DNA from 4 places in the Paenibacillus sp. UASWS1643 genome. Region 3 is predicted to be linked to each of the others. Evidence: riboswitches for the same ligand, from Rfam matches in the RefSeq annotation. Region 3 holds a riboswitch; each other region holds the start of a gene.
The links. Region 3 has a riboswitch for cyclic di-AMP ahead of FE296_RS01440 (C40 family peptidase). Riboswitches for the same ligand answer to the same signal wherever they lie in the genome.

Region 1 (7,530 bases), on a different contig from region 3:
ACTGAACTGCAATGCTCAGACTGCCGTAGTCTTTTGATCCCGGTGCAGCAGCCATGCGTTCAGCCACTTCTTTTTGGATCATGACAACAATGCTGTCTACCGGCAGCTTCTCTTCCAACAGTTTCATCATGATTGGAGTCGTTACATAATAAGGCAGATTAGCCACGACACTGACTTTGTCCACGGATGCAAAATCCGTATTAAACAACTCAGCCAGATCAAGCTTCAGCACGTCCCCATGATGAACACGTACATTCGAATAAGGCTGCATCACTTCTCCCAGGATTGGGATCAAGCGCTGATCAATCTCTACGGCTGTGACAGGACCAGCTACCCGAGCGAGTCGTTCCGTAAGGGCTCCAATACCCGGACCGATCTCCAGTGCACCCTTGGACTCGTCTAAATCGGCTGCATTAACGATTTTGTTCAGTATATTTTGATCGATCAGAAAGTTCTGACCCAGACTTTTCTTAAATGAGAATCCGTGTCTTTGAATAATTTCTTTGGTTCGCTTGGGGGTTGCAATTTCTATCGTCTCTTCCATGTCCTTCATATGCTCACAATCCTTCACGTTCAATTTGCGCTAATGCTGTAGAGAACTCTTCCCGTGTAATCTGAAATACACCGAGACGTTTGTGGAACTGCTTACCGTTACAATATCCGATACCCAGCAGATTGCCCATCTCCATGCGACGTGCAGCAGCCTGCGGATGCACAATAAGTCCTGCCGCGATCAGGTCCTCCCAATCGATCAGGCTAGGAGCGCCTTCGTATGAAGTATGTACGCGTGCCAGAGCATGACGGATCGCCTCCGGTGAGGCATTCTCCACCCCAATATCCCCTTTGCGTGTGGCATCGGCTTCCGGAATGAAAGCATGTTTGCAGCCAGGCACCTTATTCGCAATGATTTTACGAATGCGCTCGCCAGCATGATCCGGATCTGTCAGTACAATGACTCCCCGTCTCTCCTGAGCAAGCGCAATCCGCTTCAGAATGCGTTGGTTGATGGCTGATCCACCTGTTTCTATGGTATCGGCTTCCACGGCCCGACGGATGGCTACCGTATCGTCACGGCCTTCCACCACAATGACTTCTTTTATCATGTTCCATTTCTTCCTTTCTAACGCAAAAAGAAGAGGAATATCCTCTTCTCTGCCAAACGGCGGGGGAGACTAAATTCAGACTCCTCCGCCGCATATTCCGCATGAATCATTCATGCAACTATTTTATAGCATTCCCATTTCAAAGTAAAACGATTTTAGTTCGCTTCCGGCTTCACCGGACCGATCACGTAGACCGTCTTGCCTTTCTTGCGTCCAAAATTCAGGGCATGCTTCACACTGTCATAATACACATCAATTTTGTTGCCTTTAATGGCACCGCCTGTATCTTCCGCACGACGGAATCCCAGACCTTCGATATATACCCACCAGCCAATTGGAATGACTTTGGGATCAACCGCAATGGTGCGTCCTTCCGTTACACGAGTACCGGAAGCTGTTTTAGTTCCAATGCCAGGCTCTTCGGAAGAGTAGGCAGTCATGGATACATTTTTAAGTACTTTGGAGTATTTAAAAGAAGTCCCGGATACGGTAATCACTTTGCTGCCCGAGGCAGATGTTTTCTTCGAGTTCGTTGTTGTAGCCTTTTTGGTTGTTGAAGTCTGAGCTGATACGGTCTGAATCTCTGGTTCTTTCACGACCGGTTTTGCTTTGGTGCCGACAGCAATCACTTTATCTACACGATTATTCGCGACAGATTTGCCGACCATTTTTTTGGAGACCAATTCTCCATCCTGAAATACCTTTTCGATGTGCTGTACAAGTTTGCCTTCTTTGCCGTTCACAACGACACGGTTATCTCCTTTGTACAAGCTAGGGTCAGCCGTTTTAATGACTTTGTAAGCGATCGGATGTTCTACATCCACTGTACGCTTTGTTACGCGCACTACACGAATCTTCATATCCGCTTTGATCGAAGTTCCAAGCGCCGGATATACTTTATCATTACTTTCAACTTGAATACCTGATTTTTGAATTGCATCTTCTACCGATGAATCCGTTGTATACAGAGTCTTGGTGTCTCCGTCTGCCGTAATGTTAACTGGAACGGCCCGCTCAATAACGATTCGGTCTCCATCTGTAATCGCTCCATTCATGGACATGGATACCTTATCGTGAGGGCTGACTGTGATCGACTGCTCCTCCAGCATTTCCTGAAGCATTCCTGTACGAGTCTCTACCACCTGAGCTTTGCCATCAATAACCAGTGAAATTTGTTTCCCGGCCTGACCGTAAACGACTAACAAGATCATGATTGTAAGCGCAATTGAGAAAATCGCGATCAATGCCATTTGACGCATGTTCTCATGCTTCCACCGCAACGCGAAAGACTTACTGGATGATCGTGACTCATGGGTCTCTTCTGGTTGGAATGTGCCCACTTCTCCGTCCTCCTTCATAGCCTCGCCGTCTAAAGTAATGCATGATGTCTTTGACGTGACTATACCAAATTTTCTACAGAACACAGATTGGACCAACATAATCCGGTTCTGCACCATGAATCAATCTTCGCAACATGATGTCATCCTCCTGAATACCTACCGTATGATGACAATATTTCTTTTATTCAAAAACAAAAAAGCCAAAGAAAGAGTGTAAGAGGAACTCTTTCGTGGCTTCCGAATGATTTTGAATATCGGAAATTCATGCACGAGGTTGCCTCTCTTTTTCCGCTTGCGAGGTTAGCTGTCGGGTTCGGGCGAAAGAGAGCCGCCCTATCTTGGGTCACCCGCTCATGGCGGACGCCCTTGAATTCACCCCGAGACCCAAAGAAGAAATCAAATACGGCTTCGCAGTTCCCTTCGCTGCTTTTGGGTCAGCGAACGTTGCGCATCGGCCAAATACACCGATGTTTAAGCCCTATTGGTTCCCCCGCTCTCCGTTAACGGAGACTCAGCGAGACTGATTCATGAAAGTAATGTTGTTTCATCGGAAAGTGTCCCTTTGTTCATCCCCCGAACATCTGTCCAATTTTCCGCACAACAATTCACTGAAAAGATGATATCCTGTTTTGATGCATGTTGTAAAGCGTTGATCAAGTACGTTTTTCTGAATATTTGGTTAAAATATTGTAATATTCTTGATTTATTTGGATCAAAGGGCAAATTACCTCCGCTTACCTGCCTTTTTCGCCCCATTTGCTCGTTTTTTTAACGAATTCCAAATCGTTCCATGGCATTTTTGGTTGTTATTGCAGCAATTTCCTCCACCGAAATGCCTTTAATTTCCGCAGCTGCCTCTGCAACCAGACGTACATGCGCTGTCTCATTTCGCTTTCCACGATAAGGGTGAGGTGTCAAATATGGAGCATCTGTTTCAATGAAAAACCGGTCCATAGGAACCTTTGCCAGCACCTCTTTTGGCTGCTTTGCATTTTTGAATGTGATCGGTCCTCCGAAGGAGAGATGGAAGCCCATATCGAGACAACTTTTGGCTGTTTCCCAGCTGCCCGAGAACGAGTGCATCACACCGCCAACCTCACCCGCTTTCTCTTCACGCAAAATTCTTATGATATCCTCATGTGCATCCCGATTATGGATGACAATCGGCATGTTTACTTCACGCGCCAAAGCAATTTGTTGTCGTAATACGCGATGCTGTATTTCCTTTGGTGAAGTATCCCAGTGATAATCCAAACCAATCTCACCGATCGCAACCACTTTTTCATGCTTGCATAAAGATGCAATCCACTCCAAATCGCCCTCCTGCATTGTGATCGCATCTACGGGATGCCACCCTACAGCTGCATATATAAAGTCATATGTTTCAGCGAGTTTCATTGTGGTTGGAATCGTCTCCCGGTTAAAACCAATGTTGATCATGCGACCAACTCCTGCATCCACAGCACGCTGAATCATGTCCTCGCGGTCCTCGTCGAATTGTGGTGCATCCAGATGTGTATGTGTGTCGAACAGCATCATGTCTGTATCTCCCTTCATGTCGAAATATCGACTATCTTCTTTTTCAAAATCCAATTTGTAAAATTCAATAATTCAATGACTCATACATAAAAGATTTTGGGTATCTGTGTATTACATCATTACGTTTGTTTCTTCACAACTACAATATATAGAAGATATACGGATATTCTGATCTATATATTGCTGATTGTGCTATTTTTGCCTACTTGCATTTACATAATTATGTCGATCTACATATACTCCCCATTAAAGCAGATTACTGTATCATGAAAAATAGCTCTTTTAGAAAGTGTTTTGATATCGAAATTCTTCATCGGATTATATCCACACGATTACAAGAAATAGGGGCGTATATGTGACGGTAATTCGTGAATAATCGCATCCACCTTGTTTTGCGGGTAATACAAATGATGTTTCCCTCGGTGAAGCCCACTGATAGAACGGACAATGTCAGATACTTCTGACAACTCACGTAAATTGTCCTGTCGATCCAGAAGAAGAATCTGCTTATCTGTGGATTCATCCGGACGAAACACATCATACGGATTATCCGAAGGAAAATCAATTTCAAGATCATATTCGGGATCAAGGCCTGCCTGTGCAAAAGCTTCCCGAATCTCTTCCATCATTGTCAAGTCGACCTGTTCGAGCTCTACATACTTATATAACTTGCGATCCATAAAACGTTCGCATAACTCACTCAGAACAGTATCGTCCTCCTTGCGCCACTGCGTAAATGCCGTCTGGATTAATGCTTCATCCAACTGCAAATATTCATCTACAGATAATTCTCCTGCAAATAATTGAGGGAGTGGATCAATCATGAAGCGAAATTGAAAACCATGCTGTATGAGTGTTTTTGCTCGCTTGAATATTTGCCGCAATATAATTTCAGAACTACGAGTTACCGGATGGAAGTAAATCTGCCAATACATCTGATACCGAGACATGAGGTAATCCTCCACAGCATGCATGCCTGACTCCTTGACTACAATCCGCCCATGATAAGGACGCAGCATCCGAAGGATACGATCAAGGTCAATCGTGCCGTAATTTACACCTGTAAAATAGGCATCCCTGAGCAAATAGTCCATTCGGTCTGCATCAAGCGGACTGGTCACCAAGTTCACCACAATCGGCTTTTCATACGTTTTTTGAATGACAGACGCTACTTTCTCAGGAAAATCAGGAGCATACCGTCTTAAGATCGCCCCTACTTCGGTATCACCTGTAATAATGCGACAAGTCCAATCTTCGTGATTCATGTCAAAAGCCTCCTCAATGGAGTGAGAGAATGGCCCATGCCCGAGATCATGAAGTAGAGCTGCACACAGAGCTACAATCTTTTCTTCCTTCGGCCAATCCGAATAATGACTTCTTTCAAATTGAGATATGATCTTGCGTGTGATTTCATAAACACCTAGTGAATGTGAGAACCGACTATGCTCTGCTCCGTGAAATGTAAGGTAAGAAGTACCCAGCTGACGAATCCGGCGTAAACGCTGAAATTCCGGGGTGTTAATTAACTGCCATATAACCGGATCTTGCACGTGGATATAATTATGTACCGGATCTTTGAATACTTTCTCTTCCGTTAAACGTTGTTCCATGTCGACTCACTCCTTTAATTTCTTTTATATTAATGCTTTGAGTTCTACGATTCACCTAAGATTCGACACTATATGACGAACTTTGTCGAATTAAGTAGTTTTGTCGTTTTCCAAATCGACAAAGCTGACATTGAGGTTTAAATGCGAAAAACAGCTTCCAATCCCTTACCACCAGTAACCTTGTGAAAAACAGCCTTAATTTTAAGCTAATTTTAAGGTTGACTGATTTGGGAATCGTTGGTATGATGAGTATCATAAAACATAAAATAATGTCGAATAATGACAATGATAGTTAGCTGAGAGGAGCACTGATTATAATGATGAAATCAACAGGTATTGTAAGAAAAGTGGACGAACTGGGACGGGTAGTTATTCCAATCGAATTGCGCCGTACGCTTGGTATTGGTGAAAAAGATGCTCTGGAAATCTACGTTGACGGCGAGCGCATCATGTTGAAAAAATACGAGCCTGCTTGTATCTTCTGTGGTAATGCAGAGAACGTTACTTACTTCAAAGGTAAAATTGTTTGTAACGAATGTATTTCCGAAATCCCTGCACCTGTGACAAAATAAGAAAAACCAGGTATACTGGACTTATCTAAATTGTTATTTCTAACCTTTTTAATATTCCTTAATGACCTTCCCGGTGTGAACCCCACCGCGGAAGGTATTTTTTTTGCCTAGAAGAGAATGAAATTTGTTTGGAATTTTTTTTGAGCCACTCTGCTCTTTTTAATATTCCACTAAGGTTGGATATAAGCTTCTTTTCAGGTTATGTTCCCCACAACAGAAGATATTTGGTTAGATTACTACTCGATTAATGCATTATATACATCCCGTTTCGTCAGACCGCGATCGGTAGCCGTTTTTTTCATTGCATCTTTGCGGTTATGTCCTTCACTCTCATAATGGCTGACATGATCCGCGAGTGACATGAGCTGCCACCATGCTTCGCGCTCAGCCTTACGCTCCTCTTCCTTAATGCCTTCTACCAGCAAACAGTACTCGCCAAGAGGCGGATGTTCTTCAAGCCAGTCTATACATTCCTTCACGGTGCCCCTTGCGAATTCCTCATGACGCTTGGTTAGTTCACGAGCCAGGACAATCGAGCGATCACCCAGAATTTCTTCGAGGTGGACTAATGTTTTCCGAATACGGTGAGGCGATTCATAAAATAACAAAGTCCCGTTGGATTCGTCAAAAGCCTCCAGCACTTTTCGCATATCCTTTTTCTCCCGCGGCAAAAAACCGCCGAATGTAAAACGCTCGGTCGGTAATCCGGACACGATCAGAGCAGACAACGCAGCGTTGGGTCCAGGGATGGGAATGACCGTTATTCCGGCCTCCAGTGCAAGCTGTACAAGGTCCGAACCAGGGTCCGAAATAGCTGGCAAACCGGCATCGCTGACAAGTGCCAAATTTTTTCCTTCTATTATATAGCGTATCAGTTCAGGTCCACTCGCCCCCTTATTATGCTCATGATAACTAAACAGAATCGAAGGTGTAATTTCAAAATGGGTAAGCAGCTTTCGGGTCTGGCGTGTATCTTCTGCTGCAATGATGTCACAACTCTGCAATGTCTTGATGGCTCGGAAGGTCATATCCTCCAGATTACCAATGGGTGTTCCAACCAGATATAGCTTGCCTGATCCTTCAGGCTGCTCCGCATAGCTTTTCTGAATATGCAAAGTCATCTAAAGCCCTCCTTTCGTAGTACGCTCAGCATGTTGCTGACCATAGTAAATATCCATAATCTCTTCGCAGTATTTCCCCTCCTCATTGTAGACAATGAGTGGAGGAAGCATCCTTACTTCCGGTTTACCATCTTTCATTCCTTCAATTAACACCATGTTGGCTTCCAGATGAGCACGGGGATGTACCATCCGAATCCGTTTAGGTTCCAGCTTATATTCGCGCATGAGCGAGATAATCTCTGCAA
Region 2 (7,530 bases), on a different contig from region 3:
AATCATATTTCTTATAGGTGTAACATTCCTTGAACTATATTCAACATGAAAGGCATTTTGTCTGCCCATAATATAATTAACTAAGGGAGGCGATGATCATAAGTAATCGATGTGAATTATGCGGAAGAGAACCTGTAAACACGACCATTCATCATCTGACACCGAAAGAAATGGGAGGAACATCTCTGCCAACAGCCAACCTGTGTATCCCCTGTCACAAACAGATTCATTCGCTATACACGAATCGCGACATTGTAACCCTTGGTCTCACGGATCTGCAATCCTTGAGACAGGATGAACGAATGATTCCATTTATCCGATGGATTCGCAAACAGCCTGCTACAACGATTCCCCGTGTACGCAAATCCAATCATGTTCGCAAATCGTAAACCAAAAAGAACAGCTCCAAGGTCATGTGCCGGCGAGGTGAATCCGCCTTCCCTTTTCACTGTTCTTAAATGAATTATGCGATTGGCAGCCATCCTTATGATTAGATGTTTATTATCTTCGCCTCTTAATTCGGCCGCCGCCCACTCTGGTTTTTGGTTTTTTGTAGGATTTCTTAGGTGAATCAAACAACCCACCACTGCTCTTGTTGCGATCAATGGTTCCCTTGCTCTGATCTTTGTTGCGGTTGAATAATCCTCCGCCAGATCCCACGCTTGAATCTTTATCGCTTCCGCGCCTTGTAATCGTACCTTTCCGATCAACAGTAATAGGTGGAGCAAGCTTCTTGTCATTACTTGTTGGTGCACGATAAGATCCTGCACTCGGTTTATACGTATCTTTATTGGTATATCCTCGATATTTGCCATAACCTCGCCCGCCAAAAGAATCGAACAGATTACCAATTAATGTAGCGGTGAGGTACCCTTGTAAAAAAGATGAATCGTAGTTCTGCCGAACATATTCCTTGGAGTCCACCTCAACCAAGGTATCCTCCGGCTTGTTCGGGTCTTGTTGCAGATGATAATACTCGTCCTGATACACGAGGAACATACGCTCTGTGTTCTCTGCCGAGATCTGATCCGTTTGCCTTTGGTCAGACAATTCCTGAGCCACTTCCGGAACGGTACGGTCTGAAGCCCGGTACACATAGGACGTTGAGTTACCACTGCCGTTAACCGATTCAAGCGGATATGTGTCCTGAACAGAAGGTGCTCCGCACGCGGACAACAGAGACATCACAAGGCTGAGGACCAGCATTAATTTTAATCCATGTGCCAAGCGTTTTTTCATTGGGAACCTCTCCTAGCTCGAACGAATTACTTTGATATCCGCAGGAAGAATGGACTCACCCTCATACAGTGTAAATCTTCTGTCTTGCCACTCCACCCGAAGAAGCATATTATCATCCGACTGATACTGCCATACCAATTGTTCTCCAGCCTGGCCATATGGAGTTCTACCTGCCGTTGATACCATGCCTCCATACTCTTCCTCCAGATGAAATGCGCGTCCATCCAGGTCCAGCAATGTGGGCACCTCATCAGGTGCATCAAGCCTGCCATCAATTGGTGTATATAGGGCGTAACGTGTGAGTTCCCGTTCTTCGATATGCAAATATCGAAATGCGGTACCATCCTGCAGCGTGAGCACAACTGCATTTCGAGCGCGATTTTGTACCCGACCAACGACTTCATAAGTGACCAGAGAAACCTCACAGATATCACCAGGTGCAAGCTGAAGCATCGTTTTCTCTGCCTGCGGTGGTTCAGGTTTTGTTAGTATTCCTTTAATTCGTTTCCATACACTCATGAGAATTACTCCTGTTCCTTATCTTATAAACAAGCGGCAATAATCAGTGCGCCCACGATATGTAAAGCGCCAGAGAACAACCCGTATCCTGTCTTCCCTTGCTGAATTCCCGTATCCAGATCCAGATTGGCCCATTTGCGAATCATAAAGTGTACAACACTCTCCAGAATCAACAAAATGATAAAGGATACAACGGAGACCAACAATGCTTCTCCAAGATGACCAGCCGTAGAAATGGACGTAGCGAGTACATACCCTTGTGCAAATAATTTCATAACCATCCGTGTAGTAACGGCCATATTGCCAGCCTTAACTTCAGCAAAATCCTTATATTTCGTGAACAGTGAATCTACATACATCAGGACAAACAGCAAAACCGAACCAGATCCGGTCCAGACCAGCATCGCCAAAATATTCAAATCCATTTACACAGCCCCCACATATCAACATGAACCGCATTTAAAAGCGAAGGAGAAATACTCTTCTCCTCCGCTGGTTAACCCTGCTGACAACCAAGGTATTAGTTCTTATTATCGTACTGTTTCATCAATGCTGCGAGTTCGTCTTCAACAGCCTGATCTTTACCCAACTTCTCGAACTCTTCATCCAAAGACTTGCCTTTGGAAGACATTTCGTTACTTGCTTCTGCCTGTGCTTCCATCTGCATCATTTTCTCTTCCATGCGCTTCATACCGGCACTTGCAGTATCGGAGCCAAACCCATTCAACGCTTTGTTGATTTCCGTTTGGGCTTTTGCTGCATTGTAGCGGGCTACCAGTGTTTCCCGTTTGTTCTTCATTTGAGTCAGTTGTTTACGCATCTCGTCCAGCTTGCCACGCAGGTTATCTGCTGAAGCCTTGTTTTGATCATAACTGGTTTTGTACTCAGTCATCTTCTCTTCGGCTGCTTTTTTTTCTTCCAAAGCCCTGCGGGCCAGATCCAAGTTTTGAGCACGTGCCGCCGTATGCGCCTGCTCTTCACGTTTTTTCACTAAAGCTTCCTGCTCTTCGAATAACTGCTTGAATTTCTTCTCAATGGCGATCTGTTGCGCTACTGCTTTCTCCGCATCTTCCAGGTCCTCTTGCATGTCACGGATATATTGGTCCGTCATCTTGATTGGGTCTTCTGCCTTGTCAATAATGGCGTTAATGTTAGACATGGTTAGATCACGTAAACGTTTGAAAATGGACATTATGTTATTCCTCCTAGTCGATATTACATCGTATATAAACATACATACGTAACAATCTACAACTCGTTTCAATTTTAGCAAATAAAATAAAATTGAAACATGCGATTGTTTAGGAAGATCACATTTCCTTGTTGAGATGATCCTCCATTAGCCTCTCTGCAGTCTGCACGATTTCATCGATCTGCATCCGTGTAATGGAATCAAAATGAATACCCATAATTACCGTAACGGTTACTTTCAGCTGCAGGGCAGCCTTTCGGGCAAGCCGCTCACACAACTCTTGTTCCTTATGCCCCGGAATATGTACCGTCGTCCCGCTGACGCGCTCATGATCCACGTAGAACGTGGCTACGGCACCAATATGCGCCTTTCCTCCGGTAACGAGAAAAACCTTATCCTCTCCTGCTTCAATCACCTGTAAACGTATGGATTTCAAATCATATGTACTCATATCCTATCCACCTATCCTTTTCTATATGTTTTATATGGAGGAATTATGGCTGTCATAAGCTAAATCCGCAATGAAACTTCTCACACTACGCATATTTTATGAGACCCCCGGGCATACCAAGGAGAACGTCATTTTGGAAAAGGAGGCCGTTATTATGCGTGTACGCCTCATTATGCTGATGATTATCGTTATTTTTCTCGGGGGATATCATGCTCCAGTTTCATCACGGGATGTTTCAAGCCCGTCAAGTGAATCAGTATCAGGTTCGGATTCTGCGGAAGAAGAACAACTGACATTGGGACAGTTACGTCAAAAATATGCCGATACGTTCAAAACGAATGGTCCTTCAACCAAGAAGGTTGCACTCACTTTTGATGATGTACCTGATCCACGGTTTACTCCACAAGTGCTGGATGTATTGAAGAAATACAATGTCAGAGCTACATTCTTCATCGTGGGTAGTCGTGCTGAGAAACATCCGGATCTGGTGAAACGCATCGTTAAGGAAGGGCATATGGTTGGTAATCACAGCTACAATCATCCTGAATTCAGTAAGCTGTCGATGAATGCCTTTCGCAAACAAATTTTACATACCGGAGATATTATTCGACGTTTGGCGGGATATACACCCAAGATGATTCGGCCACCTTATGGAGACATTAATGAAGAACAGCTGAGATGGGCTGCCAAACAACACTATAGCATTGTGAACTGGAACGTAGACTCCCTGGACTGGAAAGGCCTATCAAAGGAACAGGTGAAAGATAACATCCTGTCTGCCGTAAAACCCGGCTCCATCGTTCTGCAACATGCTGGAGGCGGTGTAGGATCAAACCTGAACGGCACGATTGAGGCTTTGCCTGAAATCATTGAGGAATTGCGAAAGCGCGGATATGAACTCGTCACCTTGGACGAAATGCTGGGATTACCGAAGGCGAAAGAATAGAATAACCGTGTTAGGAAATCATGAAAATATTAAAAGGGTGCTGTTCAATCGCAAGTTAGCGACTGGCAGACACCCTGTTTGAATTCGTTAGATGTAATTTACTTTCTACTTAAGAATATACAGCTCGATATCCTGGAAACCAAATGTGCTTACGGACTGTTTGCTACCCGGGATAAAGATATCAATCCGATGACCCTTGATTGCACCGCCCACATCACGCGCTGTGGCTACAAAAGCCTGCTTTGGCAATCCTGGATGGCTGTGACCAGTTACCAGTACTTTGGTTCCGAGTGGAATTACACTTGGATCAACTGCAATCGTACCCAGTTCAAGGTCATTTCCGAAATAATCGACTGCACCCCAGCCTCCATTTTCAGACGGATCTGCAGAGTAAGCCGTTGCTTTTACGTTCACAGCTTTGCTGTAATCGAATGTTTTACCCCAGGCCTGAACCACTTTGTTATCTGCATTAACGTCCAAGCTTGCTGTGGTAACCGTTTTGGCATGGGTCTTGCTCTCCGTCGCCGCGGCAGCTACATTGTTTGCCTTACCGGGAATCGTAATTTTCAAACCACCATAAATGTTGTAAGGTGAAATGTCGTTGTTTGCTTTAACCAACGTGTTCATTGCTACTCCATATTGTTTTGATAAGGTGTAGAAGGTATCCCCTTCTTTGGCCACATGAACTGAATCGGCGTGAGCCGGAACGGCTTGAATTAGCATTGCTATTGTCAATAATGCTACTGCTGTTTTGGCTATACGTTTCTTGTTAATCATGGTCTTCCTCCCTCATTGTGCCTGCGAAGTTAGTTGTCGGATTCGGATGAGGAGCCCACCCTATAGGTTCTTCATTACATTGGAATCGTTATGTACCCCTAATTCACCCCAAGCAGTGTGCTGTAGATCTCCCCCCTGCACAATCTGCATCGTTACATCCCCCGCACTCCCTGTCCGGAAGTTTCGGCAGAGTTCAATATATCACAACTTTGTAACCTGAACTTGTAGTAATTCTTACCAAATGGTTTTTAGCATGTCATCAACTGTAAGAATACTGGATAATTCAGAAAATTTAGGCGAACCGACTTCTTTATATTTGGTAACAGAAAAGTTACATTTCGAATCTTTAAGTGATTAATGCGCATAAAAAATAGCGTTACCGACTCGAAGTCAGTAACGCTATTTGATCACTTCGTTTAGAGTACTTTCGCAAGAAAATCACGTGTACGTGAATTTTTCGGTGCTCCAAACACCTCATCTGGTGTTCCCTCTTCTACAATAACCCCGCCGTCCATGAACAGGATCCGGTCTCCTACTTCACGTGCAAAACCCATCTCATGCGTTACAATGACCATCGTCATCCCGCCTTCTGCAAGACGTTTCATGACATCCAGCACTTCACCGACCATCTCGGGGTCCAGTGCCGAAGTAGGCTCGTCAAACAGCATCACATGCGGCTGCATGGCCAATGCTCTTGCAATGGCGATCCGCTGCTTCTGTCCACCGGACAGCTGATTCGGGAATGTATCTTTTTTATCGTACAAGCCCACGGTGTTAAGCAAATCAGCAGCAATTTTTTCCGCTTCCTGAGTGGATTGTTTCTTCACTTTAATCGGAGCAATCGTGATGTTTTGCTGTACCGTTTTGTGTGGGAACAGGTTGAAATGCTGGAACACCATGCCCATTTTTTCCCGAGTTGCATTAATGTTGTGCTTCGGATCAGTGATTGACACGCCTTCAAAATCAATCTCACCCGAGGTAGGCTGTTCCAACAGGTTCAGACAACGCAAGAATGTACTTTTACCTGAACCGGAAGGGCCGATGACTACGACGACCTCACCTTTGCCAATCGTCACGTTAATGCCCTTAAGCACATCGTTATTACCATAAGATTTGTGTAATTGTCTAACGTCTATCACTTGCACTCAACTTCCTTTCCAGTCGTCCCAGCAGCTTGGACAAAATGAACGTCATTACAAAGTAGATGGCTGCTGCAATCAAAAATGGACTCAATCCTTGGTACGTAATGTTTTTGACTACACTTGCCTGATACATAATATCCACCATACCGATAACAGAGATAATGGAGGATTCTTTAATGATAGTTATGAATTCATTACCGATCGCTGGTAATACGGCTTTGAAGGCTTGTGGCAATATGATATAACGCATCGCGGCGCCTCTTCCCATACCTAATGAACGCGCTGCCTCCAACTGACCACGATCCACACCTTGGATGCCCGCACGGAAAATCTCCGCCAGATAGGCACCACTATTGATTGAAAGTGTAATGATACCTGCCTGAAGTGCAGTGAAGTTAATGCCAAAGCTCAGGGAAAAACCATAGTAAATAATCATCAATTGTACCAGCATCGGTGTGCCACGGATCACTTCAACGTAAGCAGTACCGATCCAGCGCAAGATTGCAGCGTCATGCAAACGGAACAAACAGATGATCAATCCAATAATTACCCCGAAGATAACCCCAAGTGCAGACAACAGAAGTGTGTATCCTACACCTGTAGCATAGAAACTTTTATATTCCCAGAATACTTGGAAAATATTTTGTGATTTGTTCGCTTTATCCGCCATCAAGAGGCTGGCGTCCGTCACCATCTGATTGATTTTATCTTCACTTTTCAATCGCTCCAGTGTTCCATTTACTGCAGCTAGCAGCTCGGTATTACCTTTGCGAATCCCGATTGCCGCTTCTGCTTGCTCTTCGTCCGGAACAGCAGCAGCAAGTCCAATGATATCGTCCAGATAACCTGCAGCAACGGTATCTTCAACGATTGCCGCGTCAATGCGTTTTGTTTGCAGTTGAAGCACGATATCCGAGATTTTATCAAGCGCAGTAAGCTTCGCTCCTGGAATACCTTGTCCGATTGTTTCCTGAATGGAGCCTTTCTGAACGCCAATTTTCGCATTTTCAAGTTCTGCCATGGTTGGATATTTGTCTTTATCCACATTGCGAACCATAATCACTTGTTTTGATTTATAATAGGTGTCGGAAAAATCGATACTTTTCTTCCGCTCATCCGTCGGCGTCATACCTGAAATTACCAGATCAACACGCCCGCTCTGCAATGAAGGCAGAAGACCGTCGAAGCCCATATCCTCAATCACAAGTTCAGCGCCAAGATCTTTGGCAATCTCTTTGGCGATCTCAATATCAAAACCGACGAT
Region 3 (7,530 bases):
GATTGATCTAAGGCAAGCGATCGCCGCTTCAGACAACATCTATGCGGTGAACACCATTATGCAGATCGGTCCTGAGCAGGTTGTGAGTATGGCGAAAAACCTCGGCATTACAAGCAACCTGAGCGCCGTACCTTCTCTTGCACTGGGAACGTCACCTGTCAGCCCGTTGGAGATGGCGTCGGCCTTTTCCGTCATTGCTGCTGGTGGACAACGGACACCACCTGTCGCCATTCTGCAAGTGACGGATGCCGCAGGACGTGTGCTCTATGAATCGCCTCAAACCAAGGCTGAGACCGTCGTGGAACCTGCAGCAGCTTATGTCCTAACTCGTTTAATGGAAAGTGTCTTCGAAAATGGAGGAACGGGCAACCGGGTGTCTAAGGCGATTAAACGTCCGGTAGCCGGAAAAACTGGCACAACCAATACAGATGCTTGGTTGGTTGGATTCACACCTGAGCTCTCCACCGCGGTATGGGTTGGTTACGACCAAGGCAAAGCCATCTCGACTTCGGATGGCCGCCGGGCAGCGCCGATCTTTGCCCAGTTCACAGAGCAGGCACTTGCGAGCGTACCACCCAAAATCTTCACCGTGCCTGATCATGTCGTAAGTGTATATATTGACCCGGAATCCGGCAAGCTGGCAGGCAACGGTTGTGAAGAGAAACGATTGGAAGTTTTTATTGATGGTACTGAACCGACAGAGGTATGTCATGGTACGACGGATGATTCGGATTCTGGAGAAGATGAGAAAACTCGTCAGGTACAGAATCAACAAGGCATACAGGAAGAGAAACATTCCTGGTGGGGAGATTTCAAACGTTGGTGGGTAGAATGACGCAAATACGCGATGACTTAGTTACGTCACCTATGACCCCTGGTTATATTAAGCATTTGGAAATTCACTTCGGATGAAAACTCATAATTATTCAGATCGTTGAATACGATTAATGCACAAGCAAAAGACCCCCAACCGAACTTTCCGGTCGAGGGGCCTTTTTTTTCTTTTATACTGTGTTGAATGATCTGCCTTAGGCGAGTGCTTCTTTCAATTCATCTGGAGAAGCATTCCACCATTCTTCGTTGTGTGAGATCAACAGTGTCTTAAGTGCAGCTCGAGCTTCGGGTCCAAGCTCATCCAGCATGAAGCGACGCTTCAAGGCATAATCCATGCGATTCACATGTTCCGCCAGCAGTTTCCATCCACGTCTTGCTTCCGTATCAATCCACATCTCACATGCCGTTGCTCCACCATACAGTTGGCCTTCTTCCGTGCGATCGACAGCTACCCACACTAGCCATACCTGGCGTCCGTTGGGCACATCTTCACGATTGGTAGAGAACTTGATATTGCGTTCCACCTTGCTCTTCGCATGCATCGCACCGATATCGATTTTAGCCTCGCCATTATCAATAATGACCGGGGAAAGGTTATTCAGATCAATGGAGCCTGCACCGAAGCCTTTATGCTTGCTTTTTGCACTAACGATATTCAAGGCAATCTGTTTTTTGCCGTTTTGCTCGTTTTGGTCCATGTTTATAGCCTCCAAGGGTTGATACAAATATTTTAACTAATAATTGTCCCATTGCAAACATATACATGCTGTAGATGCTTGTCAACGGGAGGTATTTAACGATGATTCCACGACGCGCCAAGAGCTGGCTCACTGCATCCCTGGCCCTGTGTGTACTTGCCGGAGGGATATGGATCACTCTGGGTTATAATCGCTCAACTCATTCCGAATTGCCAGTACTCGCCCCCGAATCGGGCAAGCCCAAGGCAATAGCTCCAACCCCAGCACCTCCAGAAAGTGTACAGACCCCTACAGCCGAAGTGTACAGCAACCGTGTTGTGGAATATCACATGGATGTGAAGCTGGTCGATGGAAACGTATTGAAAGGGACTCAGACGATCACCTGGACTCATCCAGGCAAAAAAACCGTCAGCGAGCTTTACTTTCATATGTATCCCAACGCTTTCTCTTCTGCTGATACCACCTTTATGAAGGAATCCGGTGGAAAGCTTCGGGGTGATGTCATGCCTACCAATGGTTATGGCTCCATGAACATTACCGAAATGAAAACGGAGGACGGGCTCTCTCTGCTGCACCGGATGCAGTATGTGCAACCAGATGACGGAAATATCAAGGACACCACCCTCATTAAAGTACGCCTGCCCAAACCCGTCAAAGGCGGGGAAAGTATCACACTCCACACCCGATTTGAAGTGAATCTGCCCAAGATTTTTGCCCGGATGGGAACTGCTGATCATTTTGTCATGGCAGGTCAATGGTTTCCCAAATTAAGTGCCTATGAACCTGTGGGCAGACGTGGACGAACAACGGAAGGCTGGAATCTGCACCAGTACCATGGCAATTCAGAGTTTTACGCTGACTTCGGTATATATAGTGTGCGTATTCGGGTGCCTGAAACATACAAAGTGGCTGCTACCGGATTTCCAACGCAGCAAGCCGTGGTGAAGAACGGAGAAAAGGTCTATCAATTCTACGCCGATGATGTGCATGACTTCGCATGGGCAGCCTCACCCGATTTTGTGTACGCAGAGGAGCCATTCTCCGCACCCAATGTGCCTGGTGTACGAATCAAGTTATATCTGGACCCTGCTCATCAGGATCTGAAAGAACGTTATTTCTACGCCGCGAAGGCCGCACTAGCTAATTATAGCAAATGGTTTGGCCCGTATCCTTACGCAACCTTATCCATTGTAGTTCCACCCAAAGCGGGGAACGGTGCTGGAGGTATGGAATACCCTACGCTAGTTACGGCCTTTGGAGCCGATGATACTACCCCAGGTTATGACCTGGAACGTACCGTAGTCCACGAGATTGGACACCAGTACTTCTACGGCATGGTTGCCAGCAACGAATTCGAGGAAGCCTGGCTGGATGAGGGGTTCACTTCTTATGCAGAAGACAAACTGATGGAGCAGGAATATGGATTGATACCGAATCTGCCGGTACAATCGGGACTGATTACGTCTCCTTCATCCTTAACACAAGAATCCTGGAAGTTTGATTCACAGAATGAGTATGCAGCCAATGTCTATACACGTGGCAAGCTTGTATTGCTTGGTATCGAACATCAAGTCGGTGCAAAAAAGATGGAGCGCATTCTCTCTACCTATGTGAAGAAGTACCGCTTCAAACATCCCACTTCGGCTGATTTTCAGAACGTTGTGGAACAAGTGACCCGCACTTCCTGGTCTGATTATTTTGATCAATATGTCTATGGTAACGGAATGGCTGACTTTGCTGTAGAGAAGATTCGTGTTACGCCTGTACAGAAAGACGGCCAAACATTGTACGAGTCATCCGTGACGATCGCAAAAAAAGGGAGTGATTACAACGCCGTTCCTGTTCGCATTGCTTTTGAAGACGGGCATATCCTCACCAAGCAATGGAATGGTAAAGAAGATCGCATCACCTATAAATTAACTCACACATCCCCCGTAGCCTGGGCCATGACCGATCCCCTGTACTCGATCGTGCTGGAGAACCGCCATATGAACAATTTCCTGAAATCCGGACTGGATGAGCGGGCGAAGTCCCGCTGGAGCATGAGTGTAACCAAACTAATAGAAGCCATATTCGGAGGTCTGTCATGGTGAGGTGGAAACGGTGAAAGCGAAAATACGTGAAGGCTGGTTTCTCGTCCGTCAGCATATGTTCATTGCCGCACTCTTATTTCTCTATCAACTCATTTGGGGATATTTCTTCTATCGCATGGTACAATCGGCAGTCGTCCCGCTGCTCCTGCGCTATCCAGATGCTGATGCAGGGGAGCTGAGTACACTTTTGTTCAAAATGGAAAGTCAACTTAACCTGTCTACCCATCCAGAGGTTCATCGTTATCTATGGATTCTAGGGGGCATGCTGCTGGTTCGCATGTTGATCAGCCCCCTCATTCAGGCAGGACTGCTCTACTCACTTCAGCACTTTAATTCTACAGAAGAGCGTATCCCCTTTGTCCGGGGAATCAAAAATCTGTGGAAACCGATGCTGCTGCTCCATACCATACGTACTTTATTGATACTTCTGCCCGCTTACTGGCTCATACCGAAGCTCTACTCGATTCTCATGGACGGATTTCATTCTCTTCAATTACTTTTGCCTGGTATACCTTATGTTGCTGCCTGGATTGTATATGGTTGGATCATCCACCATGCCATACTCTACATGCAGTTCGGTGTGTCGGCACCAGAAGGAGAAGGCGGGGCTCACGGTACTCTCAAAGCACTCTGGATTGCACTGCGTCATCTCACCGCTGTAATCGGCATTGCACTCCTGCTGGGCGGAGTACACCTGCTCGTCTTTGGGGCATTCACTTCAGCCTCATGGTTATTAACGGGACTTACCGGACTTATACTACAACAGACGTATCCGCTTGCCAGATGTCTATTAAGTCTGTGGAAAATATGCAGCCATTTCCGATTATGGCAGTCCAAAATATCCAAAGGTGAGAGCACATAGTTTAAAAATTGTTACCATCACATGTTAAACTCATGGCCTAATATGTACTTATAAATAGGCAAACCTCAACCTTTCCCCGTCAAAGGTCGAGGTTTTTTTTGCTAAATTTGTTGCTAAACGTTGCCAAATCCGTACTCCTCTGTTACAATAATCGCAGTGAGTTTTTAGTAACAACTTTGTAATCTTTACATTCATATTTGTAACTACTTAAAATTAAATCGTCATTTCTTGATTTCGCAGGTGCATAACTAGCATAGCCAAATTCCTGGCACCTGGGAAGCGGGGGAACCAGTTATGGGTGAATTGATCTTGCTACAGAGGGATCATAGGGGACCTTCAACCGAATCCTTAAGCTAACCTCGCAGGCGTTGGAAGGGGAATATCTCTTGTTCAAGAAGAAATTAACCGCAGCTGTACTTAGCATCACATTCGCTTTATCGCTTGGTGCAGGTAGCGCATTCGCAGATTCAAAGATGGACACAGTAATTGATTCAGCAATGGGAACTACATACAAAAGTGGGGGAACAACGCTTAACGGATTTGACTGCTCCGGATTTACACGGTATGTATTCGACAAGTTGGGTATTGATTTGGCACGCCAATCCAGTTCCCAATTCGACATGGGCGATTCCGTATCCCGCATGGAAATGAGAGCTGGCGATCTGGTGTTCTTTAATACAACAGGTAAAGGCGTATCCCATGTAGGAATCTTTGTAGGGGATGGAAAGTTTGCACACTCCTCTTCTTCCAAAGGCGTTACGATCAGTGCATTGAGTGAAAACTATTGGGCCAATCGTTATGTTGGCGCGAAACGGATTATGAGCACGGACGCATATGAATCATTGGCCCTTGACTAGGGACAAGCTGAGCAACATGATGCTGTAACCATTAACCATACTGGAACGAAGCAAGAAGCATAACAGCACCGCCCGGTACATTCTCCGCAGGAATGTATCCGGCGGTTTTTTTGTGCTTCAATCCTTATTTATGTTGCAAGTTATACTCGGGGTATATCCTGCGACATAAACGAGTCCATTTTGCGTTCGTTTGTCCGTGCCCTTATGATGTTTTTACCCATCCCGTTATAATATAAACGGAATTACCGGAACTTTTGTTTCATTTTTTTTCTTGGGAAGGAAGACTTGCTAAATGAACATCTCTTTTGTAGAGTGGACAAAGAGTTCTGTTTCAAGGAAAGGAGCATGCAGGTGTATGAAGGAAACCCCTGTGACGTTTCACGTTGTACCCATGCGAGAAGAACATGCGGAGCTTATCTGCAGTTGGCAGTATGACCCGCCTTACAATATCTACAGCTGGCTCCCCTGGGAGCAGATGAAAGCTCTGGAAGTGGAATTCGGAGATGCACAGCTGCGGCAAGAGCAATATGCGATCGTCCTGGATCAGAACGATCATATATGTGGGTTTGCTCAATACTTCCCACTTCAAGGGGTAACCCGGATTGGCCTTGGCATGCATCCAGAGCTGTGTGGTCAGGGTCAAGGTACAGCTTTTGTCACGGCCATTGTACAGGAAGCCATTCGCCGAAATCCGAAGAATGAGATCGATCTGGAAGTGCTCACTTGGAATGCTCGTGCCATTCAAGTCTATCTGAAGAGTGGATTTGTCACCCAGGATACATACGAACGACAGACCCCAAGCGGCTTAAAGCCCTTTCACTGTATGGTTTATGAAGGGCCTCGTGATTAAAATCCATTGCAAAACAACCAAATTTGCGCCTTGTTATGTGATTAGTTCAAAAATTTCCCACAAAATGCTATGATGTCAGTACAGGTTCCGTTATAATGATATGGATAGTTTCAGGTTAGATGATCTTTCATTCTGGAGGGGACATAAGGGATGCACAAATGGATCATGAGCGGAGTATTTTTTGCAGCATGCGCTTTAGCTATTGTTTTAATGTTTACGCTTCCAGGGAAAGAAGAAGTGGCTGAAGAAGCCAAGCCAACCATGCCGGAAGTAACATTGGATGCCGGACAGGCTGAAGCACTGGTCAAAGCCAATTGTATCTCCTGTCACGGGGATCAGCTTCAAGGTGGCGTAGGACCTGCTCTGGCAAACATCGGTAGTCAGGATGATCTGGAGAAGATCTACACTACGATTGTCAAAGGTAAAGGTGGTATGCCTTCCTTCAAGGGCAAACTGCAGGATGAAGAGATTGCCAATATCGCCATGTGGCTGTCAGAGAAGAAATAATCTCTGCACACGCATAACATAGAGGCGCTTAATCCCCTTTTGGGAGAATAAGAGCCTCTTTGTTATATCAATTATTAAGCCTCTGCGGCATGCTCAGCCAGAAAGGCCTCAACTTCACGTGCGGACGGCATCCCGGACTGGGCGCCGAGCTTTGTCACGGATAACGCGGCCGCACCCATGGCGAAGCCTACGGCCGCGTCCAACGTCTCACCGCGCGCGAGGGCTACCGCCAGCGCGCCGTTGAAGCAATCGCCAGCGCCGGTCGTATCGACGGCGCTTACGGCGTAGCCGGGCGCACGGCACGCGCCGGCACGCCCTGCTTGTACGCGGCCACCAGGCGCCGCCGCGTACACAGCTCCCTCGGGGCCGAGCGTCGTGACGACAGCGGCCCCGAGGGATGCGGCGAGCTCTGCGACCGCCGCATCCAGGTCTTCCGGCCGGAGGTGATCCCGGCCGGTAAGCACGGCAAGCTCACTGCGGTTCGGCGTGACAACGTCGACGCACCGCAGGAGCTCCTGGGGCAGACACGGCACCGCGGGAGCCGGGTTGAGCACCACCAGTGCGCTGCCTTCAGCCGCCAGTTGGGCGGCGCGGGTAACCGCTGGCAGCGGGATCTCCAGCTGCAGCAGCACCGCTGCGGCTGCAGTCAGGCTTTTTACCGTATCCGCCTCTTCCAACATCTCAGGCACCACTTGCCCATTCGCACCAGGAATAACGATAATCCGGTTGTCTCCCCGAGAGAGCCAGATGGAAGCCGTCCCTGTAACCGTGTCTTCCAATATGCGAACCTGCGAGGCATCTGCCCCACTTTCCGTCAGACTGTGCAGCA
Region 4 (7,530 bases), on a different contig from region 3:
CTGCAAAATGGTAATGCCTCCACGGTGTCCTCATGGATTACGGACAGCAGTCGCAACCTGGCAAGCGGGGCCTCGCTTAACGTATCCAATGGAGCCTTCACGGCACAGCTCCCACCTCAGAGCGTAACAACTTTTGTTGCCAACATTACTGGCGGGAATAACGGCGGAAATACAGGTAGTGGCACTACTTATGAAGCCGAGACCGGAACAACTCTTACGGATGCTACCATTGAAACGATCTACCCTGGTTACACTGGCTCCGGGTATGTTAACTTCAATGCGATGACTGGTTCAGCCATTCAATGGAACGCCATTAACAATACGATTACAGGCACCAAAAATGTAAAGTTTCGTTATGCGCTGGAAAGCGGCACTCGGAACCTCGACATTTTTGTGAACGGAACCAAAGTCATTAGCAACGAGCCCTTTCCGGCTACGGGAAGCTGGTCCACATGGGTTGAAAAAACAATACAGGTCCCCATGAACACGGGCACCAATACATTGAAAGTGGTCACTACCGGATCCGAAGGACCGAATATTGACAGCGTTAATGTTACCGCAGCACAATAAACGTTCCGTATGGCTAATGGAAGACATTTGCTGTACGTGCAGCTAAGCACTAAGTACTCAAATCTAAAGTTAATGTTATATCAAAAAATGCAAAAAAAGACTCCTTAAGCGTTAGCTTAAGGAGTCTTTTTATTAAATGCGGTCGAGAGGACTCGAACCTCCACGGGGGTTAGCCCACACGGACCTGAACCGTGCGCGTCTGCCAATTCCGCCACGACCGCATATTGTATCTCCGTGATCAATATCGGCGACAAGAATTAATATATCATGCGGAATCTATCATGTCAACACTGAAAATAATAACAATAATACCCGAACCAGACGTCCATGTCGATTCGGGTTTTACCTTTAACTATTAATAGCTTGGTTCATTAAAACGGAAGCATACTGCAAATTACAGCTTGGAAGGCCAGTTGCCATACCATGCGTAACCGCCTCTTCTTTCTTTATCAATATCACTTAATTTGTATTTAACTACCCCGTCACGACCAATAAAGATTGGTCTATCCGTTCCTATCTCATAGAAGCGTGCCCAAATTGGTGCAGCTTTGGAATCAGCGATAATTTTACTATCTCCATTAGCTCTTTCATATTTGTACCCCGTAATTTTCACCTTGTTAAACCAAGCCTCCGCTCCTTTAATGGATGCGGTAATTTTAGCGTTAGCAGGTCTGGTTTTCAGAAATTTAACAATCGTTACACTCTCTCCAGCTGTCAGCGATGGCACTTCGTAGATTCTTGCGCTCGCTGGTTTAAGGGAACTGGAATCATGTTGTTGTCCCCATGCTGTCAGCTTACCACCTGAAACGACTTGTGTATTCAAAATCGCCTCCACACCTTTGGCAACTGAATTTTTACTACGGTTAGCAAGTGTGCTGTCGATAAACGAGAAATCACCTTTGCGTGCTGCTACTTCATCCAGCATGATCATTACATTAATCATGGCATCATCATTGTAGGTAATGTGCTTGTGATATCCGGAGCTTTGGTAAACTTGTGGCCATCCGCCGTTTGAATACTGCATGTTGATCAAAAAGTTAATTCCTTTGATTGCAGCTGTGGAGTATCGCGGATCATTTGTCTTTTTAAATTCCTTCGCCAATCTTCTAATTTCTGAGTATGTAGCCTTGTTGTCTATCGTGGACTTCGCCCACTCTCCACTTGTCTGTTTATAATCTTTTCTCCAACCTCCATCCGGCAGCTGGTTCTTCAAAATATCAGAAATACTCGCTGTAGTACCCGATGCATCCGCGGCAGATACCGTCCCTACAGGAAGAACTGCCATTCCAACTGCTGAGAACACCATCGTACATGCCAGGACAAAAGTAATTATTTTCTTCGCTTTCAAATGCAACACTCTCCTATGTTCATTTTTATAAATCTTCCACTTCTACTTTACCTATGATATACGCCCCCAAACCTCCTTTATTTGTATTTATCGCATAATAAAATCAATTTTAATCCAATATGTGGATTGGATAATCAGATAATATGCAAAAAATCGATTTTTGTCAATATATGCAACTTAATGAATATAATCTCTCTAATTCTACATAACGGGATAGTCCTTTTAACTCATGACAAACCTATTTATTTATCCAAATTCGTCTTAAACGAATCATTAATGACGTTTTTGTCATGAATGATTCCCAAACTTGATCCCTTCTTTCATATAAAAACCTTAATTCCGCTAACATTGAGGTATTACGAAGGGTTTTAAATGGGTTTGACAATTACGCATTTATGCAATATAGTTTCAAATAGTTACAAAAACTTAATTATTCATTGCCGAGTTTCATGTTTGAAAACGGGGGAACCAATTTGGGTGAATTATTCTTATACATAGGAAATATAGGGAACCTTCTACCGAACCCTTAGCTAACTCCGTAGGCATCGAAGGGAGAACATTGATTTTGAAAAAACTGATTATCTCCATTTTTGGAGCAGCTGTATTATTTACATCCGGGGCAACAAGCACAGAGGCAAGCAGTATCAACTCCGTAGTGAACAACATGACAGGTATACCTTACAAATGGGGTGGCACGACTGTAGCCGGCTTCGACTGTTCTGGTTTTATGAGATATCTTTTCAACAAATACAGCATTGAATTGCCACGTACTTCACAGCAGCAAGCCAAAGCAGGTACGCCTGTATCGAAAAGCAACATTCGCACAGGTGATCTGGTGTTCTTCAATACGATGGGCAAAGGCATTTCACATACAGGTGTATATATCGGCGGCGGACAATTCGCTCATGCCTCCAGCAGTAAAGGTGTAAGCATCACGAAGTTATCGAATCCATACTTCAATGATCGTTACGTAACAGCACGTCGGGTAACTGGACAGTTTATGTATGATAAAATGTTAGGTAAAATGTAATTCACATACAAAAAGGCATCGGTTATTAACCGGATGCCTTTTTTGTACTTAAAAAGTATGTTGTATTGCTTTTAATGCAGCGCCTTCTGCACTCGCATCGCACCCTGAGACAGGGCATGTCCGCCTCCAACAGCTCCGGCCACGGCTACGGTCTCCATAATTTCCTGATCTGTTGCTCCCTTGGCACGGGCTTCTTCTACATGGTAGAAGGTACATACCTCATTGTTGGCAAACAATCCAATACCAAGCGCAATTAGCTGTTTTGTCTTTGCATCAATCACGCCAGGTTGGAAACATTCTCCGGTAAACTCATGATATGACTTCACCACACCTGGCAGTACATCGCTTAATGCTCCAATCTGATCCTTGTAGGCATGAACTTTATCATTCATCAATGTCATGGCTCGTAGCACACCCTCTCGGCTATAGTTACAGATCTTCCTCACTGTACCTATCTTCTCTCCCGAGTGAGTCAATTATGCCAAGAAATCATGGTAATTCCAAACATTTAAACGCTCATCGTCCCTGCTCAATTATAAGCGATTGCTACTCACCAAGTGGACTCTGGCGAGGCTCGCTGAACAGCTGATATTTGTAACTGCGATCCAGCTTAACTACACGTCGATTCTGACGCCGGATAAGGACCTGCTCGCCATCCCAGGCAACAACAATCCCGGTTACATCGTTAGATTCCAGCTCGTCCCGTACTACTCTTACTTTCTCACCTGACAGACGCAGGGCGTCCAGTTCTGTATCACTGATCATCTTCATGGCTCCTATATTCCAAATTTATTTACAAAAAGAGACCTAAATGAAATGTCATTTAGGTCTCACGTGACTGTATTGGACTGTCATGTCATTCGAAATTATGTCCCGACTGAAAGTTACCGCTGCGCGTGCTCTTTGCTGTCGTTCTTCTCGAACCAAAAATCAAGCACTTTGGCGGACATCACACGTTCTTCAAGGTACTCCACTTGATGCGGTGTAAATTGTTCTTTCCAAGAGAAGGACAACTCTTCGCACAAGCCTACAATCGTCAGTAATTCTGACCAGGCAACATAGCGTTTGTACCAGAAAAATTGAGGATGTTCAATCATATAGGGATAAAGGTCATCGAATTCCGTATGTTTACAATCCAGGGCACGTTCAAAATGAACTTTCGATTCCGCCAGCTTATCATTAAAGAATTGTTCTGTTGCCGGTTGGTTCCCCATGGTGTTGCCTCCTCTCCCTAACATAACCCCATTATAAATGAAATTAGCGGCCATGCAAAGGCATAGTTCAAAAAATAGGCCCTATTCCTTTAAAATGTCACATTTCGTTATCGTCAAATTGTACCGTCCCATCGTTCAGGGAACGAATGCGTACCAAGGCTTCCACCGGAATACCCTGTTCACGAATCGTTCGTGCCCCTGCCTGGAAACATTTTTCTACCACAACGCCGAATCCGACGAGTTCCGCACCGGAACGCTCAATGATTTTGATGACGCCACGAGCGGCATCTCCATTGGCAATAATATCATCAATGAACAAAATACGGTCATTCTCATGAATGAACTCGCGAGATACCATAATGTCAGTTACAATTCCTTTGGTAAAGGACGGTACGCGTTCACAGTAAGCATCAGGATCAGCCAGAAGTGTTTTTTTGCGACGGGCGAATACAAGTGGCACCCCAAGTTCATAGGCCGCGGCAAACGCAACCGGAATCCCCGAGGATTCTACCGTGATTACACGGGTCACTCCACTTTCACGAAAACGGGCAGCGAACTCACGCCCCATCTCCATCGTTAATGCAGGATCAATCTGGTGGTTCAACAGACCATCCAGCTTTAAAACTTGATCCGAGATAACCACACCTTCTTGTAAAATTCGTTGTTTCAATAATTCCATGATTTGACCTCCCAAGCCTATCCTATGAGGTAAAAGTATCATATATCTATCTATAAGTTCAAGCGAAATTGCCTGGGCGCTGTCCTTGAGACGCAATTCAAGCCAAAGCTCATTATTCATTGTCATGACTTTCGTGGGTCAAGCATACCTTGTACCATGGTACCCGCATGTCCAAACTAAACAGGGGCCTGAGAGGGGAAACACATGAAACAGGCATTTCGGGTGCTGCAGATCGCATTTACATACATCGGAACGGTTGTCGGAGCCGGCTTCGCTACAGGGCAGGAAATTTTGCAGTTTTTTACCCAGTATGGCAAATGGGCCACCATCACCATAGGCTTATCCACCATGCTCTTTGTCTGGTTAGGTACCAAAATGATGCTGATTGCTCACGATACCGGGTCCCGCTCTTATGAGGATCTGAACAAACATTTATTTGGCCACAAGGCAGGCAAATGGATCACCTGGGTGACCCTTCTCATTCTCATTGGTGTGAACAGTGTCATGCTGGCCGGAGCAGGTTCCGTTTTTGTCGAACATTTGGGTATGCATTATCAGACAGGTCTGATCGTCACACTTGTAGGGACATATCTGCTTCTCGGTCGAGGCATTCAGGCCATCCTACAAATGAATAGCATCGTCGTGCCCATGATGCTCCTGTTATCTCTGCTCATGATTACCAGTACCATCCATCATCCAGGTGCTTCCCGATTCATCACACTGACGACAGACTCAAACCCTATTCAAGTGTGGCTGTCTCCACTGTTGTATACTTCATTCAATCTGGCGCTGGCTCAAGCTGTTCTTGTGCCTGTAGGTAACCAGATTCGTAGTCGGAATGTACTGAAGTGGGGTGGAGTTTTGGGTGGAATTGGCGTTGGTTTCATGCTGATGGCAGCTCATTTTGCCATGTCAGCTCAGATGCCCGGCATCATCCAATTCGAAATCCCGATGGGTAGTATTGCCTTTCAACTTGGATGGGCAGTGCAATCTGTATATGTATCCCTTATTTTCATGGAAATATTCAGTACCTTTGTAGCCGATATCTATGGAATGACCTTGCAACTGAGACAACATATACGCGTCCACCCCCGTTTCATTACATTAACCATTATGCTGTTGTGTTACTCACTCAGTCAGTTTGGATTCAGTTCCCTGCTGTCCATCCTTTACCCTATCTTCGGAAGTTTGGCACTGTTCTGGGCAGCCAAATTGGTATTAAACCGCTGGGGCGCCTTTCGTGGACGCAAAAATGTATAAACGGTGATGTACTTCATGAATGATGAGCATCCGTTCGCCTCATAACCACAAGTCACCGCGGGCACGTTTTCCTTAAACATGACAAAAAGCCGCTGTTTATCACAGCGGCTCGCACTTTTTGCTCTACGTTTTAGGCTTTGTCAGGAAACTGCAGATACATCTTTTTCAACTCATTGACCGATCTGCCGAGCGAGTAATGTGTCTTGGCTTTTTCACACGCTGAACGGGCAAGTTCATAACGATAAGCCGGGTCCAGCATCACCTTTTCAAGCGCTTCAGCCAATGCAGAAGGATCTTCTGCCGGTACAAGCAACCCATTGCTACCGTTCTCGATCTGTTCCGGTATACCACCTACATCCGTACCCACAAGGGCAAGACAACTCAGCGCCGCTTCAGCGAAGACGGAACCAAATGCTTCTGCCCGTGAAGGAAGTACAAAAATATCAAAGAATGGCATGAATTCCTCAGGGTGCAGCGTGTAACCATAGAAAATGGTCTCATTATAGATCCCCAATCGTTGCGCCAATTCTTCCAGATCAGGACGAATCGGTCCATCTCCAATAATATGTAACACATAATCATGACCTCGGCCCTTCAGTTCCGCACAAGCTTTGAAAAGAATATCCAACCCTTTCGCCGGAACAAGCCTACATACCGTGACCAGCTGTGGTATCGCATTATCATGAGGAATCGGCTTAAACCGCTTCTCATCAAATCCATTGGGAATCACACCGATGGCATCAGGTTCCTTCACATAGGGAGCCAGATAACGACGGAACGAATCCGACACCGTCAAGAGGCGCTCTGCCTGATGTTCCAGCTCACCATATATCGCAAGCAAGAATCGATGCTCCGGTCCATCCGTTTCAATGCGTCCATTAAGGATTAATTCCCGTTCATAACTAGAGTGAATCGTCTGAATGAGGGGTGTATCCGGGAAAACCGTTTTCATCGCAAGTCCCGCAATTGGGTGGTGTGCATGGATCAGATCATAGGGCTTCTGAATACGCAGTTTGGTCCACCAAAGATAATCACGATAGGTTTGTATATATTTTTGGACAACAGGACTATCCTGATATTCCGTCCAGTCAAACGTTTCGAACTGAACTTCCTCTCTGCCCTTGTTGCGAATTCGCTTTGGCAGCGAGAATAGATCCATTTCCCACCTCGGGGTTGTAAATCTCTCTTGCATATACGGAATCATAGAGGATACACCTCCGGGCTGCTCCGGAGGAAAGAAAAGCGCCTGCAGCAATTTCACCGTTAGTTTCCCCCTTTCTAACTTACGTAATGCTCTACTATCCATTATGACATAGGGAAGCCGGAACATCTATATTACGATAACTCGTATATACAACATATTCATGAAACGTTCCCCTCAGAAGTAAAAGCTTTAATCCAGCAGTCAACTTCTCTCGCTTGTCGCAAC

Region 1: it holds a riboswitch for cyclic di-AMP, as region 3 does, so the genes downstream of both, FE296_RS02705 (resuscitation-promoting factor) here and FE296_RS01440 (C40 family peptidase) in region 3, are expected to answer to the same signal.
Region 2: it holds a riboswitch for cyclic di-AMP, as region 3 does, so the genes downstream of both, FE296_RS25185 (3D domain-containing protein) here and FE296_RS01440 (C40 family peptidase) in region 3, are expected to answer to the same signal.
Region 4: it holds a riboswitch for cyclic di-AMP, as region 3 does, so the genes downstream of both, FE296_RS10670 (C40 family peptidase) here and FE296_RS01440 (C40 family peptidase) in region 3, are expected to answer to the same signal.

The regions. Positions count from the first base shown of each region.
Region 1 covers NZ_VXKZ01000089.1:49,886-57,415, forward strand. The annotation lists gene rsmA (16S rRNA (adenine(1518)-N(6)/adenine(1519)-N(6))-dimethyltransferase RsmA) at 1-553, opposite strand, end outside; gene rnmV (ribonuclease M5) at 558-1,103, opposite strand; gene FE296_RS02705 (resuscitation-promoting factor) at 1,259-2,443, opposite strand; cyclic di-AMP (ydaO/yuaA leader) riboswitch at 2,717-2,970, opposite strand; gene FE296_RS02710 (TatD family hydrolase) at 3,212-3,982, opposite strand; gene FE296_RS02715 (HD domain-containing protein) at 4,315-5,592, opposite strand; gene FE296_RS02720 (AbrB/MazE/SpoVT family DNA-binding domain-containing protein) at 5,910-6,164, shown strand; gene rsmI (16S rRNA (cytidine(1402)-2'-O)-methyltransferase) at 6,401-7,285, opposite strand; gene FE296_RS02730 (tRNA1(Val) (adenine(37)-N6)-methyltransferase) at 7,286-7,530, opposite strand, start outside.
Region 2 covers NZ_VXKZ01000115.1:120,096-127,625, reverse strand. The annotation lists gene FE296_RS25220 (HNH endonuclease) at 93-389, shown strand; gene FE296_RS25215 (DUF4247 domain-containing protein) at 502-1,239, opposite strand; gene FE296_RS25210 (DUF4178 domain-containing protein) at 1,252-1,758, opposite strand; gene FE296_RS25205 (DUF350 domain-containing protein) at 1,782-2,183, opposite strand; gene FE296_RS25200 (PspA/IM30 family protein) at 2,279-2,950, opposite strand; gene lpdD (prenylated flavin chaperone LpdD) at 3,069-3,401, opposite strand; gene FE296_RS25190 (polysaccharide deacetylase family protein) at 3,556-4,347, shown strand; gene FE296_RS25185 (3D domain-containing protein) at 4,453-5,124, opposite strand; cyclic di-AMP (ydaO/yuaA leader) riboswitch at 5,127-5,323, opposite strand; gene FE296_RS25180 (amino acid ABC transporter ATP-binding protein) at 5,541-6,263, opposite strand; gene FE296_RS25175 (ABC transporter substrate-binding protein/permease) at 6,250-7,530, opposite strand, start outside.
Region 3 covers NZ_VXKZ01000085.1:16,529-24,058, reverse strand. The annotation lists gene FE296_RS01460 (transglycosylase domain-containing protein) at 1-835, shown strand, start outside; gene FE296_RS01455 (YwhD family protein) at 1,029-1,532, opposite strand; gene FE296_RS01450 (M1 family metallopeptidase) at 1,634-3,625, shown strand; gene FE296_RS01445 (hypothetical protein) at 3,636-4,487, shown strand; cyclic di-AMP (ydaO/yuaA leader) riboswitch at 4,733-4,870, shown strand; gene FE296_RS01440 (C40 family peptidase) at 4,874-5,344, shown strand; gene FE296_RS01435 (GNAT family N-acetyltransferase) at 5,700-6,194, shown strand; gene FE296_RS01430 (c-type cytochrome) at 6,345-6,701, shown strand; gene rbsK (ribokinase) at 6,776-7,530, opposite strand, start outside.
Region 4 covers NZ_VXKZ01000103.1:179,494-187,023, forward strand. The annotation lists gene xynC (glucuronoarabinoxylan endo-1,4-beta-xylanase XynC) at 1-570, shown strand, start outside; tRNA gene FE296_RS10660 (tRNA-Leu) at 708-791, opposite strand; gene pelA (pectate lyase) at 965-1,918, opposite strand; cyclic di-AMP (ydaO/yuaA leader) riboswitch at 2,347-2,478, shown strand; gene FE296_RS10670 (C40 family peptidase) at 2,484-2,948, shown strand; gene FE296_RS10675 (carboxymuconolactone decarboxylase family protein) at 3,020-3,349, opposite strand; gene FE296_RS10680 (hypothetical protein) at 3,495-3,713, opposite strand; gene FE296_RS10685 (hypothetical protein) at 3,833-4,162, opposite strand; gene FE296_RS10690 (xanthine phosphoribosyltransferase) at 4,260-4,841, opposite strand; gene FE296_RS10695 (YkvI family membrane protein) at 5,046-6,101, shown strand; gene FE296_RS10700 (glycosyltransferase family 4 protein) at 6,232-7,362, opposite strand.